DNA from 2 places in the Janthinobacterium sp. RA13 genome. Region 1 is predicted to be linked to the other one. Evidence: predicted binding sites of a transcription regulator. Region 1 holds the regulator's gene; the other holds the start of a gene.
What was found. Region 1 encodes FNR, which switches genes on or off when oxygen is low (the NO sensors DNR and NnrR bind a similar motif). Its sites were predicted from a motif close to TTGATNNNNATCAA; they were not measured.

Region 1 (7,898 bases):
GGCGCGGCATCCTCGCCGGCGTGCTGCTGGGTTTTGTGCGCGCGCTGGGTGAGTTCGGCGCCACCCTGATGGTGGCCGGCAGCATCCCCGGCAAGACGCAAACCCTGTCGGTGGCCGTGTTTGAAGCCGTGCAGGCGGGCAAGGATGACTTGGCCAATACGCTGGTCTTGATCACCTCCCTGGTCTGTATCGTGGTGCTGCTGACTGCTGGTCGCCTGGCGCCCGGGCGCGTCGCTCATAAATGACCACTATGCAACTCGACCTCGACCTCCGCGCCACCTTGCGCTCCGGCAAACGCCGCTTCGACCTGCAGGTGCGATGCACCTCCGGCAGCCAGCGCATCGCCATGTATGGCCCGTCCGGCGCCGGCAAGAGCATGACCCTGAAAGCCATTGCCGGACTCTTCACGCCTGATGCAGGCCATATCCGCCTGAACGGGCGCACCCTGTTCGATTCGGCCGCCGGCATCAATCTGCCGCCGCAGCAGCGCAATCTCGCCTACCTGTTCCAGGATTACGCGCTGTTCCCGCACCTGACGGTGCGCCAGAACGTGGGCTTCGGCCTGGCGCGCGGCTGGTTCAACCCGCGCGCGCGCGAAAAATTGCAGAAAGTCGAGCATTGGCTCGATGCCTTCCACTTGCAGGAACTGGCGCATCAGTTCCCCGACGAGTTGTCCGGAGGCCAGCGCCAGCGGGTGGCGCTGGCGAGGGCGCTCGTGGCCGAGCCGAGCGCGTTGCTGCTCGACGAGCCGTTTGCCGCCCTCGATCCGGCCCTGCGTGTCAAAATGCGGCTGGAACTGAGCCAGTGGCAGCAGCGTCTGGACGTGCCCATGATCCTGATCACGCACGATCCGGAAGATGCGCGCATCCTGGGCGAACATGTGCTGTACTTGCGCGACGGACAGATCGATAACAGGGAAGACCACATGGCATTGGGTGAACGCATTGGATAAATCAGCGGCAGCGGAAATCGGCCTAGAAGGCTCGGTATGGATGACGGTGGGTGGAGAAAACCTGGGCGGCGCCGGCAGGGTGGAATTGCTGGGCGCCATCGCCGAATGCGGCTCCATCACGCAGGCGGCCAAGTTGGTAAAGATGAGCTACAAGGCGGCCTGGGATGCCATCGACGCGATGAACAACCTGGCCGGCGAACCGCTGGTCGAGCGCCTGACGGGCGGCAAGGGCGGCGGCGGCACGCGGCTGACGCCACGGGGCCGCCAGCTGGTCGACAATTTCCGCATCATCGAGCGTGAGCATGCCCGCTACCTGCGCCAGTTGGGCAGCCAGGCCGAAGGCATCGCCGACGATCTTTTACTCATACGGAGAATGGCCATGAAAACGACGGCGCGCAATCAATTCCTGGGCAAGGTGGCCGAACTGAAACAGGGCGCCGTCAACGACGAAGTCACCCTGGAATTGCCCGGTGGCCAGCACATCGTGGCCATCGTCACGCAGGGCAGCAGCGCCAGCCTGGGCCTGGTGCCGGGCGCGGAAGCGTTTGCGCTGATCAAGGCTTCGTCCATCATCCTCGTGGCCGACAGTGAAGGCGCGCGCTTTTCCGCGCGCAACCAGCTGGCCGGCACGGTCACGCGCGTGCAGACGGGCGCCGTCAACACGGAAGTGGTGCTGGACTTGCCGCGCGGCGGCACGATTGCCGCCATCATCACGAATCAGAGCAGTACCGACCTGGGTATCGCGCTTGGCAGCAGCGTGACGGCGATGTTCAAGGCGTCGAGCGTGATTCTGGGCGTACCCGCATAAGTGCGTAGGTCGGATTAGCGCTTGCGCGTAATCCGACATGATCCGCCAACAATGTTGTCGGATTACGCGGCGTGCCGCCGCTAATCCGACCTACCTTTTTAATCTTTCAGCCGCGACAACCAATCCCCCGCCGCCGCCAGCGCCAGTTCCAGCTCCTGCGCCGTGTGCGCCAGCAGCGCCGGCACCTCATCAAGGCGGCCCGCATCGATGGCTTCCTCGGTGGCGAACGCGGCGCGGATCAGGCGTTTCGTGCCCAGGGTGCCGACGGAGCCGCGCACGCTGTGCAGGATGCGCGCCACGTCGCTGTGGCGGCCAGCCTGCAACGCCGTTTCGGCGTCGCGCACGGGCGTCATGCCCTTGTTCAGCGCGTCTTCGACCATGCGCCGCAGCACGCCGCGCCCCTTCGCGTCGCGCCCCATCACGCGCATCAGCGGCGCCATGGAAAACACTTCCTCATCGGCGACGCGTGCCGGCTCGGCCGTTTGCACTTGCGGGCGCTTGGGCAGGTGGCGCAGGATGACTTCCATCATCTCTTCCACCACGACGGGCTTGGCGATGAAATCGCTGATGCCGGCCGTCATGCAGCGCTCGCGCTCGGACGCCAGCACGCCGGCCGTCATGGCGATCACGGGCAGGCCCAAGCGCAGTTCCGTGCGGATGATGTGGGTGGCGCTGAAACCGTCCATGACGGGCATCTGCATGTCCATCAGCACGATGTCGTAGCGCAGCGCTTCCGTGCGCAGCCGTTCCACGGCTTGCAAGCCGTCGCCCACCACGTCCAGGGTGGCGCCCATGTGTTCGAGGATGCCGCGCGCCACGGCCTGGTTCAAATGATTGTCTTCCACCAGCAGGAAATGCACGCCAGCCAATTCCGTGCCCAGCGGCTGGTGCAAGATGCGCTGTTCGCCGCCGTCGTCCTTGGCGATCAGCGCCTGGTGCAGGGCATCGAACAGGCTCGATCCCGTGATCGGCTTCATCAGCACGACGTCGGCCTCGGCCGCGCTGGAGATTTCCTCCAGGTGGTTGCGGGCGAAGGCGTTGACCATCACCACGATGGGCTGGCGCTGGCCGCTGGCCGCCTGGCGTATGGCCTTGGCCGTGGCCAGACCGTCCATGACGGGCATGTGCCAGTCGGCCAGCACCACGTCGTACGGTTGCTGCTGCGCCAGCCGTTCGCGGTACAGTTCGATGGCGGCAAAGCCGGAGTCCACTTCGTCGGCCAGCCAGCCCCACGCCTCGATCAGCTTGACGATCAGTTCGCGCGTGGTGCGGTTGTCGTCGGCCACCAGCAGGCGCAGCTGTCCCAGAGCCGGCGTGCGCCGCGTTTCCGCCGGTTGCGCCAGCATCTCGAAGGGCACGCTGAACCAGAAGCGGCTGCCCTTGCCTTCGCTGCTGGCGACGGCGATATCGCCGCCCATCATGTGGATCAGCTGCTTGCTGATGGCCAGGCCCAGGCCCGTGCCGCCGAAGCGCCGCGTGATGCTCTGGTCACCCTGCGAAAACGCGGCGAACAGCTGCTGTTGCTGCAGTTCCGTCATGCCGATGCCCGTGTCGCGCACTTCGAAGCGCAGCCAGGCGCGGCCGCTCTCGCTCTTGCTCTCGGCCAGGCTGACGGCCACCACCACTTCGCCGCTCTCGGTAAACTTGATGGCGTTGCCGGCCAGATTGACGAGAATTTGCTGCAGGCGCTGGGCGTCGCCCACGAGGCGCCGCGGCACGTCGGGTTCGACGGCGATGGCCAGTTCCAGCTCCTTTTCGCCCGCATTCATCGTCATCGTCGTGGCCAGGGTATTCATGACTTCGTCGAGGTCGAATTCGACGGGCGACAATTCCATGCGGCGCGCCTCGATCTTCGAATAGTCGAGCACGTCGTTGAGGATGCCCAGCAGCGACTGGCCCGCCACTCTGACCATGGTCAGATACTTGCGCTGTTCCGTGTCGAGTCTGGTATTGCCCAGCAAATACACCATGCCCAGCACGGCATTGAGGGGCGTGCGGATTTCATGGCTCATGTTGGCCACGAAATCGCTCTTCGCGCGGTTGGCCGCCTCGGCCCGGTCGCGTTCCTGCTCCAGCTCCGCCGCGCGCGCTTCGAGTTCCTGCTGCAGGCGGTCGCGTTCGCTCATCAGACCGTTGAACGCTTCCGTCAGTTCGCCGATCTCGTCGCGCTGCTGCACCGGCACGGGGGTAAAACGGCTGCCGCTGTTGCGCAGGGCCAGCAGGGTGTCGCGCAGGCGCACCAGCGGCGACAGCAGGCGCACGGTGACCCAGCCCAGAACAAAGGCGGCCAGCAGCGAGGCGAGGATGCTCCACAGCACCAGCCGGTACAGCACGCCATCGAACGGTTCGAAGGCATCGTCGACGGGCAGCGAGCTGGCCAGCAGCCAGTTCACCGATTTCAGGCGCTTGAAACTGTTGACGGCCGTGATGCCGCGGCTGTTGGTGCTGACCATGCTGCCTTCGCCATCTTCCTTCAGCAGCTGGGTCGTCGTCAGATTGGCGTTCGGCTGGCGCGGCTGCAGCAAGCGGCTGGTATCGGGGTGCAGCACGTAGCGCGGCACGGCGCCGCGCGTGAGGATGAAGTAATAGCCGCTCTTGCCGACCTTTTCCGAGCGCAAACGCCCCAGCAGGTTGTCCTTGTACAGGCGCAGCACGCCGATCACCACGCCGGCCACCTGGCCATCGGCGGTGAGCACGGGCGCCACCATCTGCACGATGGGCATGCCGCTCGATTTACCGAGCATCGGCTCGGTGATCATGGGCTGGCGCGTGCGCAGGACGGTCTGGAAATACTCGCGCTCGGCAACATTGATGCCGGCGCGCCCCGGCACTTCCGGCATGTCGGCCACGACGGCGCCTTGCGCGTCGAGCACCAGCACGTCGTCGAACAGCACCAGCATCGAGCGGCGCGAATAGTATTCGCGCAATTGGGCGGGCCGGGCGATCAGTTCCGGCGGCTGCTGCCGGGCCGTCAGGGTGACGATCTGCAGCAGCATGCCCAGCTTGTCGTCGAGCTCGGCAGCGGTGCGGCTGATCAGGGATGACTGCTGGCTCAGCAGTACTTTAGTGAAATCGTCGCGCATGTGCTGCACCTGGATCATGGTGACCAGCGCGATCATGGCGATCGAGGTCAGGCTGGTGGCCAGCGCGACTTTTGCTTTGATGCCGAGAGGCTTCATGATTTCCTTTTCAGTACCGGGCGGCACAGGCGGCAGATAATGCTGTCAGGAATTTTCCTATCAATACCCCAGCTTGGCAAGCGGCGCCGCGCAAATTGCCCTCCCCGCATGGGCTTTTGACGATGTTGCCATATAATTAAAGTCGGAACGTCGTTTATTCAGCGAAATTGCCGTGAAATTGGCACACGGCAACCCTGTATGCAGTAAACTTGTTGTTGCATTTTCTAAAAGGTACCGACATGACTGAAGCGCTACTCACTCCAACCTTGCCTACAGTGAACGTGGAAGCGTTGCGTGCGCGATGCTCGACCTGCAGCATGCATCAATTGTGCCTGCCGATGGGCCTCGATATGGGCGACATGGACAGGCTGGACCAGATCATCGGCCGCCGCCGCAAAATCGTGCGCGGCGCCTCGCTGTTCCGCATCGGCGACTCGTTCCAGAACCTGTACGCGATCCGCCTGGGGCACTTCAAGACGTACCAGATCAATCCGGGCGGCGAAGAGCAGGTGACGGGTTTCCAGATGGCCGGCGAACTGCTGGGCATGGACGCCATCAGCGCCGACCGCCACCACTGTAATGCGGTGGCGCTGGAAGACAGCGAAGTGTGTGAAATCCCGTTTTCCAGCCTGGAACAATTGCTGGGCAATATGCCGACCCTGCTGCGCCATTTCCACCGCATGATGAGCCAGGAAATCACGCGCGAGCAAAGCGTCATGCTGTTGCTGGGCAATATGCAGGCGACGCAGCGTTTTGCCGCCTTTATCGTCAACCTGGCGTCGCGCTACGAAGCGCGCGGCTATTCGAGCAGCAAATTCCAGCTGCGCATGTCGCGCGAGGAAATCGGCAACTACCTGGGCCTGACCATCGAAAGCGTCAGCCGTTTATTGTCGAAATTCAAGAAGGAAGGCTGGCTGCGCGTCTCGAACCGAGAAATTGAAATCTTGCAGCCGGCAAAACTGAAGGCCATCACGGCCGGTACCGACGTCTGCAAATAAGGCTTACAGTTCCTCGTCGGCGTGCAGCGCGATGCTGCGTTGCAGCGGCCAGGTCCAGATGCCGGACAGGCGCCACTCGCGCTTGTCGTTTTCCACCAGCACTTGCCAGCGGCTGCGCTCGAGCATCGGCAGCGCCACCGAGAAATTGCCGGCCGCATCGGGCCGCACCAGCAGCTTGATGTCCTTTTCCGGCAGCGTCGCATGCGCCAGGTGCAGCTGCAGCGGACCCTGGTAAGCTTTGCCGAAGCTGTGCACGGAACCACTGAGGCGCGCTGACGCCACGTCGTAGGACAAACTGGTAGCCATCGCCAGGTCGCTGGCGATCGTGTCGCGCTTCAAATCCTGGTTGATCGCCTTGCCCTGCTTGTAATAGTCGCCCACCACCAGCGCATCGGGTTGCGTAAACGCGATATAGCCCATGAAGCTGCCGACGACCACGGACAGGCCGGGACCGATCATCAGCAGCCATGGCCAGCGATGCTTGTACCAGGGATCGGCGGGGGCTTGCAGTTTCAGACTGTCGGACATGGTGATTCTCCTGTGTAAACGGCCAGTCCCCATGCGGGGACCGGCCTTCCTGCTTTAACGCGGCACGATGAATACCGCGCTTTCACGCACATGCAGCGAGGGGTTGTCCAGCGATTGCAATTCGATCGCAATCTTGTTCGACCCCTTCTCGCCGACGCCGTGCGGCACGCGCAGGCGGATCGGCCAGCCCAGCGTTTCCGTCGGCTGCAAGGTCACTTCTTCGCGCGTCAGCAAGGTCAGGCCCGGCAAGCCGGAAGCGCTGATCTTGAAATGCTGGCTTTGCTCGGACGTGTTCATGATCTGCAGGCGGTAGACGTTTTCGATCATGCCGTCTTCCACTTCGCGTCCCATCGAACCGCGGTCGCGGATCACATCCATTTTCAGGGGTGTGCGCAGGGCCAGCGAGGTACATACGGCGATGATGATCAGGGCCAGGATGGAAGTGTAGATCAGGACGCGCGGGCGCATGGCGCGCTGGCGTATCTGCTTCGAATTGAAGTTGTTTTCCATCGCATGGTCGGTGCTGTAGCGTATCAGGCCACGCGGCCGCTCGACCTTGTCCATCACGCTGTTGCAGGCATCGACGCAGGCGGCGCAGCCGATGCATTCATACTGCAGGCCGTTGCGGATATCGATACCGGTCGGACACACCTGCACGCACAGGGTGCAATCGATGCAGTCGCCCAGCTTGTCGTTGTTGCCGGCCTTCTTGCTCATGGCGCCGCGTGGTTCGCCGCGCTTGGCATCGTAGGTGATGATCAGGGTGTCCTGGTCGAACATGGCGCTCTGGAAGCGCGCGTAGGGGCACATGTATTTGCACACCTGCTCGCGCAGCCAGCCCGCGTTGCCGTAGGTTGCCAGGCTGTAGAACAAGACCCAGAACCATTCCCAGGGACCGAAGTTCAGGGTGGTCACCGACTGCGCCAGTTCCTTGATCGGCGTGAAGTAGCCGACAAAGGTAAAGCCCGTCCACAGGGCGATGGCGCCCCATGCCAGGTGCTTGGCCGTCTTCTTGAACGCCTTGCGCACGGAGGGGCCCTGCTTGTCGAGGGCCATGCGCGCGCTGCGCGTACCCTCGATGCGGCGTTCGACCCACAGGAAAATTTCCGTGTATACCGTTTGCGGGCAAGAGAACCCGCACCACACCCTCCCGGCAATGGCCGTGACGAGGAACAACAAATACGCACAGATGATCAGCAGGGCCGCCAGATAGATGAAATCCTGGGGCCACAGCACGACGCCGAAAATGTAGAACTTGCGCGTGGTCAAATCGAACAGCAGGGCTTGCCTGCCATTCCAGGTCAACCACGGCAAGCCGTAGAACGCGAGCTGGGTAAGCCATACGCATACCCATCGCCAGGTAGCGTAGCGTCCTTTGGCCTCGCGAGGGTAGATTTGCTCGCGGGCCGCATACATCTTGATGACTTGAGGTT
Region 2 (7,898 bases), 1.4 Mb from region 1:
GTCGGTTCTTCGTCCGGATCGTCCGAGTATTCCGCGTCAGCCAGGTCGGCGCTGTGGCGGAAGTCAGGGAACAGCTCGAACAGCGAGCGGTCCCAGCCGTCTTCATTCGCTTGCGCCAGCTCGATGGCCAGCGGCACGACGTCGTTGTCGGAAGACGTCACGCCCGTCACGTACGGTCCCTTGATGACGATTTCGCCCGCCACTTCGAGGATTTCCTTCGGCGCCATCGAGAACAAAATGGCGAACGCCGTGGCGCCCCAGTCGGTGGCCGATGCTTCCAGCAGCAGCTCGCGGCGGCGCTCGGCGTCGTCGGTGGAAAACACCACGCCGTGGATGTGCGCGAACAGCGACTCGGCGATGCGTTCCGGATCGTCCTCGATCTGGTCGTCGCTCCACGTGGCGGCGATGAAGGCCAGGCTGTCGGCCCAGGCCTTCGGCGGCACCAGCAGGGTGGCCAGCGACATCTTGCCGCCATCAAAGCCGGCCAGATGCAGGGCCGTCACCTGCGGCGGGATGGCGCTCAGCACTTCCACCACGGCCAGATCGCCATACTGGTCGGCCGCATCGGCAAACGCCTGCTCGGCGTGGCCCAGCGAACCGGACAGCACCAGTTCCGTGACCTGTTTCGTCAGCGCGGGAAGATTGCTCTTTTGTTCCGTGTTATCGGCCATGGTCATCTCCATCCTGGTCAAACATCTGGGCGAAATCGTCGGTGGCTTCGTCTTCGTCGTGATCGTCGTCGCCATCGTCATTGGCGGCCAGCTGGTCGAGCGACTGGTCGTCGTCGTCCCACAGGCGCGGGTTCTTGTGCAGGAAAGCCGTGATGATGGCCTGGCGCGCCAGGTCGGGGAAGCTCTCTTCGATGGCGGCGTACATCTTCGCCGCTTCCGGCGCGGCGCACGCGGCCATGGAAAACACGCGGGCCGTATCGCCGAATTCGTAGTCTTCGCTTTCGGCCAGCAAGCCTTTCGGGTCGCTGAACGTGATGTGATCGACCAGCGCGAAGGCCAGCATGTTCACGTCTTCGATGCCGCCGCCGCTCGCGTATTCGCCCACCAGCGCGTCGACCATGCTTTTGTAGTTCTTGCGGTTCGGCGGGTCGCCGAGGATGCCTTCGATCTGGCCTTCCAGCTCGCGCGACTGATACGCGAATTCAGGGTGTACTCTTCTCATGCTGTGCTTTCCAATGTGATGCGCGGCGCTGATAAAAGCGCCGTTGTTGTTGTTTTTCAAATCATTCGGGCTGGCCGGGCGGCCGCCGGCAGGCTTAGTCTGCTGGCAGAACGGTGCCGTGCAGGCGGAACACGCCGCACCACAGGGCATAGGCTTCCGCTTCCGGGTCGATGATGATGCGGTGGTTCACGCTCTGGTCATATTCGGCGCGCTTGGCCGGGTCGGCCAGGATTTCATATGCCTTGGTCACGCTCTTGAAGCGCGCCTCGGCGCCGGGGGCCTGGTTGCGGTCGGGGTGGAAGCGCATGGCCAGCGAACGGTAAACCTTCTTGATTTCATCGTCGCTGGCATTGGGCGCGACACCGAGGACGTTATATAAATTTTCCATAAAAGGCTCCGGGGTCACGTTTTTCTACTAATTAAAGGCGAATTATCCTATAGAACGGCGTCGGCGTCGCTTGCATGCCGGGAAATGGGGGTAAATACGTGCTTATAAAGCGCTTGCGGTACGGTAAAATGCTTTTTACTGTCACTCTTCCGCATTGATCAATGAGCAACGATAAACCGAATACCGCCGCGCCAGCGCTGGCGCCCAATTTCTTGCGTAACATCATCGAAGCCGACCTGGCCGCCGGCGCCCACGTGCGTCCCGGCCTGCCCCAGGTGATCACGCGTTTCCCGCCGGAGCCGAACGGCTACCTGCACGTGGGCCACGCCAAGTCGATCTGCGTCAACTTCGGCCTGGCGCGCGACTACGCCGGCCAGTGCAACCTGCGCTTCGACGATACCAATCCGGCCAAGGAAGAACAGGAATACGTCGACACCATCATGGACAGCGTGAAATGGCTGGGCTTTGACTGGGAGCCGAAGCAGGCCGATGGCCAGAGCCACCTGCATTACGCGAGCGACTATTTTGACCAGCTGTACGCGATGGCCGAGTACCTGATCACGGCCGGCTTTGCGTATGTCGACAGCCAGAGCGCCGAAGACATGGCCGCCAACCGCGGCAATTTCGGCCAGGCCGGCAAGAATTCGCCATTCCGCGACCGTCCGCGCGACGAATCGCTGGCCCTGTTCCGCGCCATGAAGGCGGGCCAATTCAAGGATGGCGAGCACATCCTGCGCGCGAAGATGAGCGAAGATGCCATGAGTTCGCCGAACATGAACTTGCGCGATCCAGCCATCTACCGCATCCGCCACGCGCATCACCACCGCACGGGCGACGCCTGGTGCATCTATCCGATGTACGACTACACGCACCCGATCTCGGACGCGCTGGAAAACATCACGCATTCGATTTGCACGCTGGAATTCCAGGATCACCGCCCATTCTACGACTGGCTGCTGGAAACCCTGTCGGCCGGCGGCTTCTTCGCCAAGCCCGTGCCGCATCAGTTCGAATTCTCGCGCCTGAACCTGACCTACATCGTCACCAGCAAACGCAAGCTGCGCCAGCTGGTGGAAGAAAAAATCGTCGACGGCTGGGACGACCCGCGCATGCCGACCCTGGTGGGCATGCGCCGCCGCGGCTACACGCCGGAAGCGATTCAGCTGATGTGCGAACGCACGGGCGTTACCAAGTCCGACGGCTGGATCGACTACAGCGTGCTCGAAGGCTGTTTGCGCGAAGATCTGGACCCGAAAGCGCCGCGCACGGTGGCCGTGCTGCGTCCGTTGAAACTGATCATCGACAATTTCCCTGAAAACGACAGTGTGGAATGCACGGCGCCCGTGCATCCGCACTTCCCCGAGCGCGGCCTGCGCACCTTCCCCATCTCGCGCGAGCTGTGGATCGAGGAAGACGACTTCATGGAAGTGCCGAATAAAGGCTATTTCCGTTTGTATCCGCCGATCGACGACAAGCCGGGCAGCAAGGTTCGCCTGCGCTATGGCTATGTGATCGAGTGCACGGGCTTTGACAAGGATGAAAACGGCAAGGTCATCGCCGTGCATTGCACCTACTTCCCGGACAGCAAGTCGGGCACGGAAGGCAGCGCCAATTACAAGGTCAAGGGCAATATGCACTGGGTCAGCGCGCCGACGGCGATTCCCGCCGAAGTGCGCCTGTACGACCGCCTGTTTACAGACCCGCAGCCGGACGCGGGCGGCAAGGACTTCAAGCTGGCCCTGAATCCGCTGGCCAAGGAAGTGGTGCAAGCGTGGCTGGAACCGGGTGCGGAACTGGCCCAGCCGGAACAGCGCTTCCAGTTCGAGCGCCACGGCTACTTTGCGGCCGACCGTGTGGACAGCCAGCCTGGCAAGCCCGTCTTCAACCGCATCGTCACCCTGAAAGACAGCTGGCAGCCCGCCAAATAAGGCGCGCATGCCGCTCACCCCAAAAAACCGCTGCGGCGGTTTTTTTTCGTTTCAACCATATATATCACCTGAGAATATTGCCAGTTGACTATATTCACGATAATTTTGTATATTAGGCAGCTATTGAGCAATTTACAATGTCGATGGCGCTTCTACAACGCAGTCCAGCCTCCGCCGCCCAGGCGGCACCCGATTCCTCTTCCTGATGCGGATGGCGATGTCTTCTACTGCCAGCGAACACCCCTTATCTGTTGAAAAAAGACCGCTGTGGCTGCTCGGCTTTGTGATGTCGATGGTGGTGGGCCTGTTGTTCTACATGGCAGCCTCGCTGTCGATCGAAAGCGATGCCAGCGAACAGTTCAACAATCTGGCGCGCAATACCCAGAAAAGCATCGAATCACGCACCAAATCGTATGCCAACCTGCTGCGCGGCACCGCCAGCCTGTTCCACGCCAATGCGCACGTGAGCCGCGAGCAATTTCACCGCTACGTGGCAAACCTCGCCCTGCAACAGAACTATCCGGGCGTGATGAATCTCAATTACAGCCAGGAACTCGACGAGACGCAGCGCGCCGCCTTCGAAGCGGCCATGCAACACGACTATCCACCCGGGCGCGACGGCTATCCGGCGTTTGCCATCCATCCGCCTGCCCCACGCGCCCATTATTCCGTGCTCGTCTACGTCGAACCGATCGCCAGCGCCCCGGATAAGTATGGCTATGACATCGCCTCGCGCCCCCTGATCGCCGAAACGCTGGCGCAGTCGCGCGATTCCGGGAACGTCAGCAATTCCGGCATGCCCGTGCCGATGCACGGCCGCCCCCAATTGACGGCCATGGCCATGCGCCTGCCCGTGTACCGCTTCGGCATGCCGGTCGCTACGGTGGAGCAGCGGCGCGCCGCTTACCAGGGTTCCGTCGGCATCGGCTACGACCTGGTGTCGATGATGCGCAGCGCCCTGGCCGACATGCCGGTACGCAACGTCCGCCTGACCGTGTTCGATATCGGCCCGCAGGCGCCGGAACAGCCGGACTTGCCACTACAGTTGCCGCACAACATGCGCCCCATCTTCGACAGCACGACGGCGGGCATGCATGCGCCATGGTGGCAGCCCGGCAGCTCGGGCCGCTATCTGAGCAGTACGATGCTGATCGAACACAATGGCCGCGTGTGGCAAGCGCTGTTCAGCGTGCGCAAGAGCGACCTGTATTCACGCTTCGACGCCTTCCTGCCGTGGCTGGCCCTGCTGATCGGCTGTGCCAGCACCATGCTGCTGTATATGCTGTTCCACACGCTGGCGTCGTCGCGCCGGCGCGCCATCCAGATGGCGACGGGCATGACGGAGGAATTGCGCGCCAGCCAGATCCGCCTGCAACTGTCGCACCAGAAACTGCGCCGGCTGGCGGCGCACGCCGACCAGATCAAGGAAGAAGAGCGCAAGCGCATCGCGCGCGAAATCCACGACGACCTGGGACAGAACCTGCTGGTGCTGCGCATCGACGCCGACATGCTGGCCTCGCGCACGCAACGCCGCCATCCGCGCCTGAACGCCCGCGCCCGCTCGACCCTGGAGCAGATCGACGCCACCATCAAGAGCGTGCGGCAAATCATCAACGACTTGCGCCCTACCGTGCTGGACCTGGGCGTGAATGCGGCCGTCGAGTGGCAGGTGGCGCAATTTCGCCAGCGCACGGGCATCGCCTGCGAAGTGAACGAAAGCCATGACGACATTTGCCTCAGCGATCAATGCGCGACGGCCCTGTTCCGCATCCTGCAAGAGTCGCTCAGCAACATTTCCCAGCATGCGAATGCCAGCCGCGTGCAAGTCAAGCTGGAAAAGTGCCGCGATACGGTGTCGATGAGCATCAGCGACAACGGCGTGGGCGCGGCCATCGACGGGCGCAACAAGCTGGGCTCGTTTGGCCTGGTGGGCATCGAGGAACGCATAAAATTGCTGGGCGGCACTTTTTACATCGAAAGCAGCCCCGGCGCCGGCATGAGCGTGCACGTCAGCGTGCCGCTGGGCGCGGACGCCACCGCCTTTCCCTACCAGGAAGAAAGCCGGGCCAGCAGCTGACAGGCGCGCGCCCGCATGAAGCAAGCTCAGCTTGCATATTTCGTAATTAGATGCAATATTGATGTAGAACAACTCAGCGCCCGCCCGCCATGGGCCAGGCATTCCTCGACCACTTGCCAGGAGTACACAGCCGCCGCTTTCCCTTGCTTCACCGTATTTCCCACAACGCTCTTTACAAAAGGACATTCATGGATACGAACGACAGTTTCAAGGCAATTGCAGATTTGAATTTGGACGCGATCAAGGTCAAGCTGATGCACCGTGAGTCAGGCGAAGGATGGAGCCTGGAGAAGGCGAATGCGGTGGAATTCGAATACCGCCGCTTCCTGATCCTGATGAAACAATTTCCACAAGAAGAGACGGCACCGTTGATGGACGTCGATACCTTCTGGCACTACCACATCCTCGACACCCTGAAATATGCGGCGGACTGCGAACAGGTGTTCGGCTACTTCCTCCACCACTTCCCGTACATCGGCTTGCGCGGCGAAGACGACGAAGCGGCGCACCACCGCGTGGGCGAGCGCATGAAGCAATTGTATGAGCAAACGTTCGGGGAAGATTATATCCGCGCAGAAACGGCGTATTCGGGGCGTGCGGTACAGGCGGCGTATTCGGGACGGGCAGTACAAGCGGCGTATTCTGGACGGGCTGTGCAAACAGCATTTTCCAGTGCGGCGGTACAGGCGACGGCTTACTCGGGCCGGGCCGTGCAGACGGCGTTTTCCAGTGCGGCGGTACAGGCGACGGCGTATTCGGGCCGCGCGACCGGGCTTGCCAGCACCGCATTTTCCAGCGCACCAGCCTCATTGACGGCAGCGGTGGTCAAGTCGTCCTCGACTGGCCAGGAAATGGGGCGTTTCTATGTCGATCGTCCGGTACTGAACCGCGACGCGCAATAGAAAAGCGGAAAACAGATGTGGCTGCCGCACGCGGCAAGCCTGACTTACCCAGACGGCACCTCTCAGTTTGCCGTCTGTCAGGCGCTCTTAGGCAGCCATCAACTCGCGCAATTCACGAATGCTGAAATCGCTGATTTCATGCATGCGGATAAGGATCGTGGCGCCGATCGGCAAGGTATTGTGACGAATCTTGCTGATGACCGGTGGCGCCACTTCCAGAGCTCGCGACAAGGCGGCATCGTTTTTCAGTTGCAGCTTGTCGATGATCGCGTCGAGGACGCGATTCGGGTTGTAGGTAGGCAAAGAGGTAATTTGTTTGAGAGACATGATCAAAAATCCGTACTTGTTGTATTAGAGCAATAAGAAACCGAATGTCTCTTCTGCAATAATTCAGGGTAAACACACTAAAAAGCGCCATCACTTATGCGGCTTTTACGCCGCAAACAATATAATACACGCTATTGTTGATTTTTGCGTAACTTAAAGCAAAATTGTGATAATTGAAGAGAATTGACGCACTTGGAATGTGCTAGAGGATAACTCAAATCGGGAAAGTTTGCTGCACGTCATCAGTTTTTACGATGAGCAACACCGCTATGCATGAGCCAGGCTATCGCCATGAGGGTGCTCAGGCGGGCCATTTCCGCGGATAAATGCCAGCCTTGCACGGCCACGCCGGCCGGAGTGGCCGGAACGCAAGTGCATGCGGCATCGTCCACACGGCACCAGGCCAGTTGCCGGCGAATTTCATCGGGTGGTGGCGGCGGCTGCAGCGCACGTTCGCGCCGGCGCATATAGGCGCGCACCTGTTCCTTGCTGGGGTGACTCGTCGTTCGCATGGCTCGCTCCTGCTGACGGGAAACAGCGTCACGCTCTGCAGAGCTCGCCACAAGAGCCCAGACGCGTGACGACATCGCTCACCATATCGCCAGCGCGCCGTGGCGCGTTTGCGCTGCATCAAATGGCAAGGCCCCGGCGTTGCGCCGAAGCCCGTACTGCCCCATCCTTACTTCTTTTGCTGGCGCACGCGCTGCTGCTGTTTTTCCTGCGTTTGCTGGCGATTCTGCTTGCGCTCGAACAGGGTGACCGCATCTTTCTTGGCTTGCTCGGCGGTACGCATTTCTTCATGCGCATCGTGCGGGACAAAAAATTCGGCGTCCTGCGCCGCCACCACCAGCTTGATGGCGGCCTCGTCGTCGAGGTCGTACAGTTCCGTCAGGACGGTGGTGACCTCGTCCAGGTATTCTTCGTAAGTGAGGGTGCTCATGCGGTATTCCTTAAGTGAGTGGCGCAGCGCGGGAACGGCGCGCTGCGCGCCGGCCCAGCAAAGTGCGCAGATAACCGGCCATTTTACCTGATGCCGGCGCCATCGGCTGACAGCGACTGCAAGGCATCGGCCACGCGGGCATAGCGCAGGCGCACGCCCAGTT

Region 2: the regulator FNR is predicted to act here: its motif matches at 5,625-5,638, upstream of FG13_RS24935 (glycine-rich domain-containing protein).

Annotation. Positions count from the first base shown of each region.
Region 1 is NZ_JQNP01000001.1:4,247,815-4,255,712, reverse strand. Features, by position in the region: gene modB (molybdate ABC transporter permease subunit) at 1-245, shown strand, start outside; gene FG13_RS18765 (ABC transporter ATP-binding protein) at 251-952, shown strand; gene FG13_RS18760 (TOBE domain-containing protein) at 993-1,760, shown strand; gene FG13_RS18755 (response regulator) at 1,859-4,939, opposite strand; gene fnr (fumarate/nitrate reduction transcriptional regulator Fnr) at 5,179-5,937, shown strand; gene FG13_RS18745 (FixH family protein) at 5,941-6,465, opposite strand; gene ccoG (cytochrome c oxidase accessory protein CcoG) at 6,520-7,898, opposite strand, start outside.
Region 2 is NZ_JQNP01000001.1:5,641,946-5,649,843, reverse strand. Features, by position in the region: gene FG13_RS24960 (hypothetical protein) at 1-671, opposite strand, end outside; gene FG13_RS24955 (hypothetical protein) at 661-1,173, opposite strand; gene FG13_RS24950 (DnaJ domain-containing protein) at 1,268-1,561, opposite strand; gene FG13_RS24945 (glutamine--tRNA ligase/YqeY domain fusion protein) at 1,723-3,489, shown strand; gene FG13_RS24940 (CHASE domain-containing protein) at 3,707-5,566, shown strand; gene FG13_RS24935 (glycine-rich domain-containing protein) at 5,755-6,468, shown strand; gene FG13_RS24930 (hypothetical protein) at 6,556-6,795, opposite strand; gene FG13_RS30745 (hypothetical protein) at 7,038-7,307, opposite strand; gene FG13_RS24925 (hypothetical protein) at 7,475-7,735, opposite strand; gene FG13_RS24920 (SDR family oxidoreductase) at 7,819-7,898, opposite strand, start outside.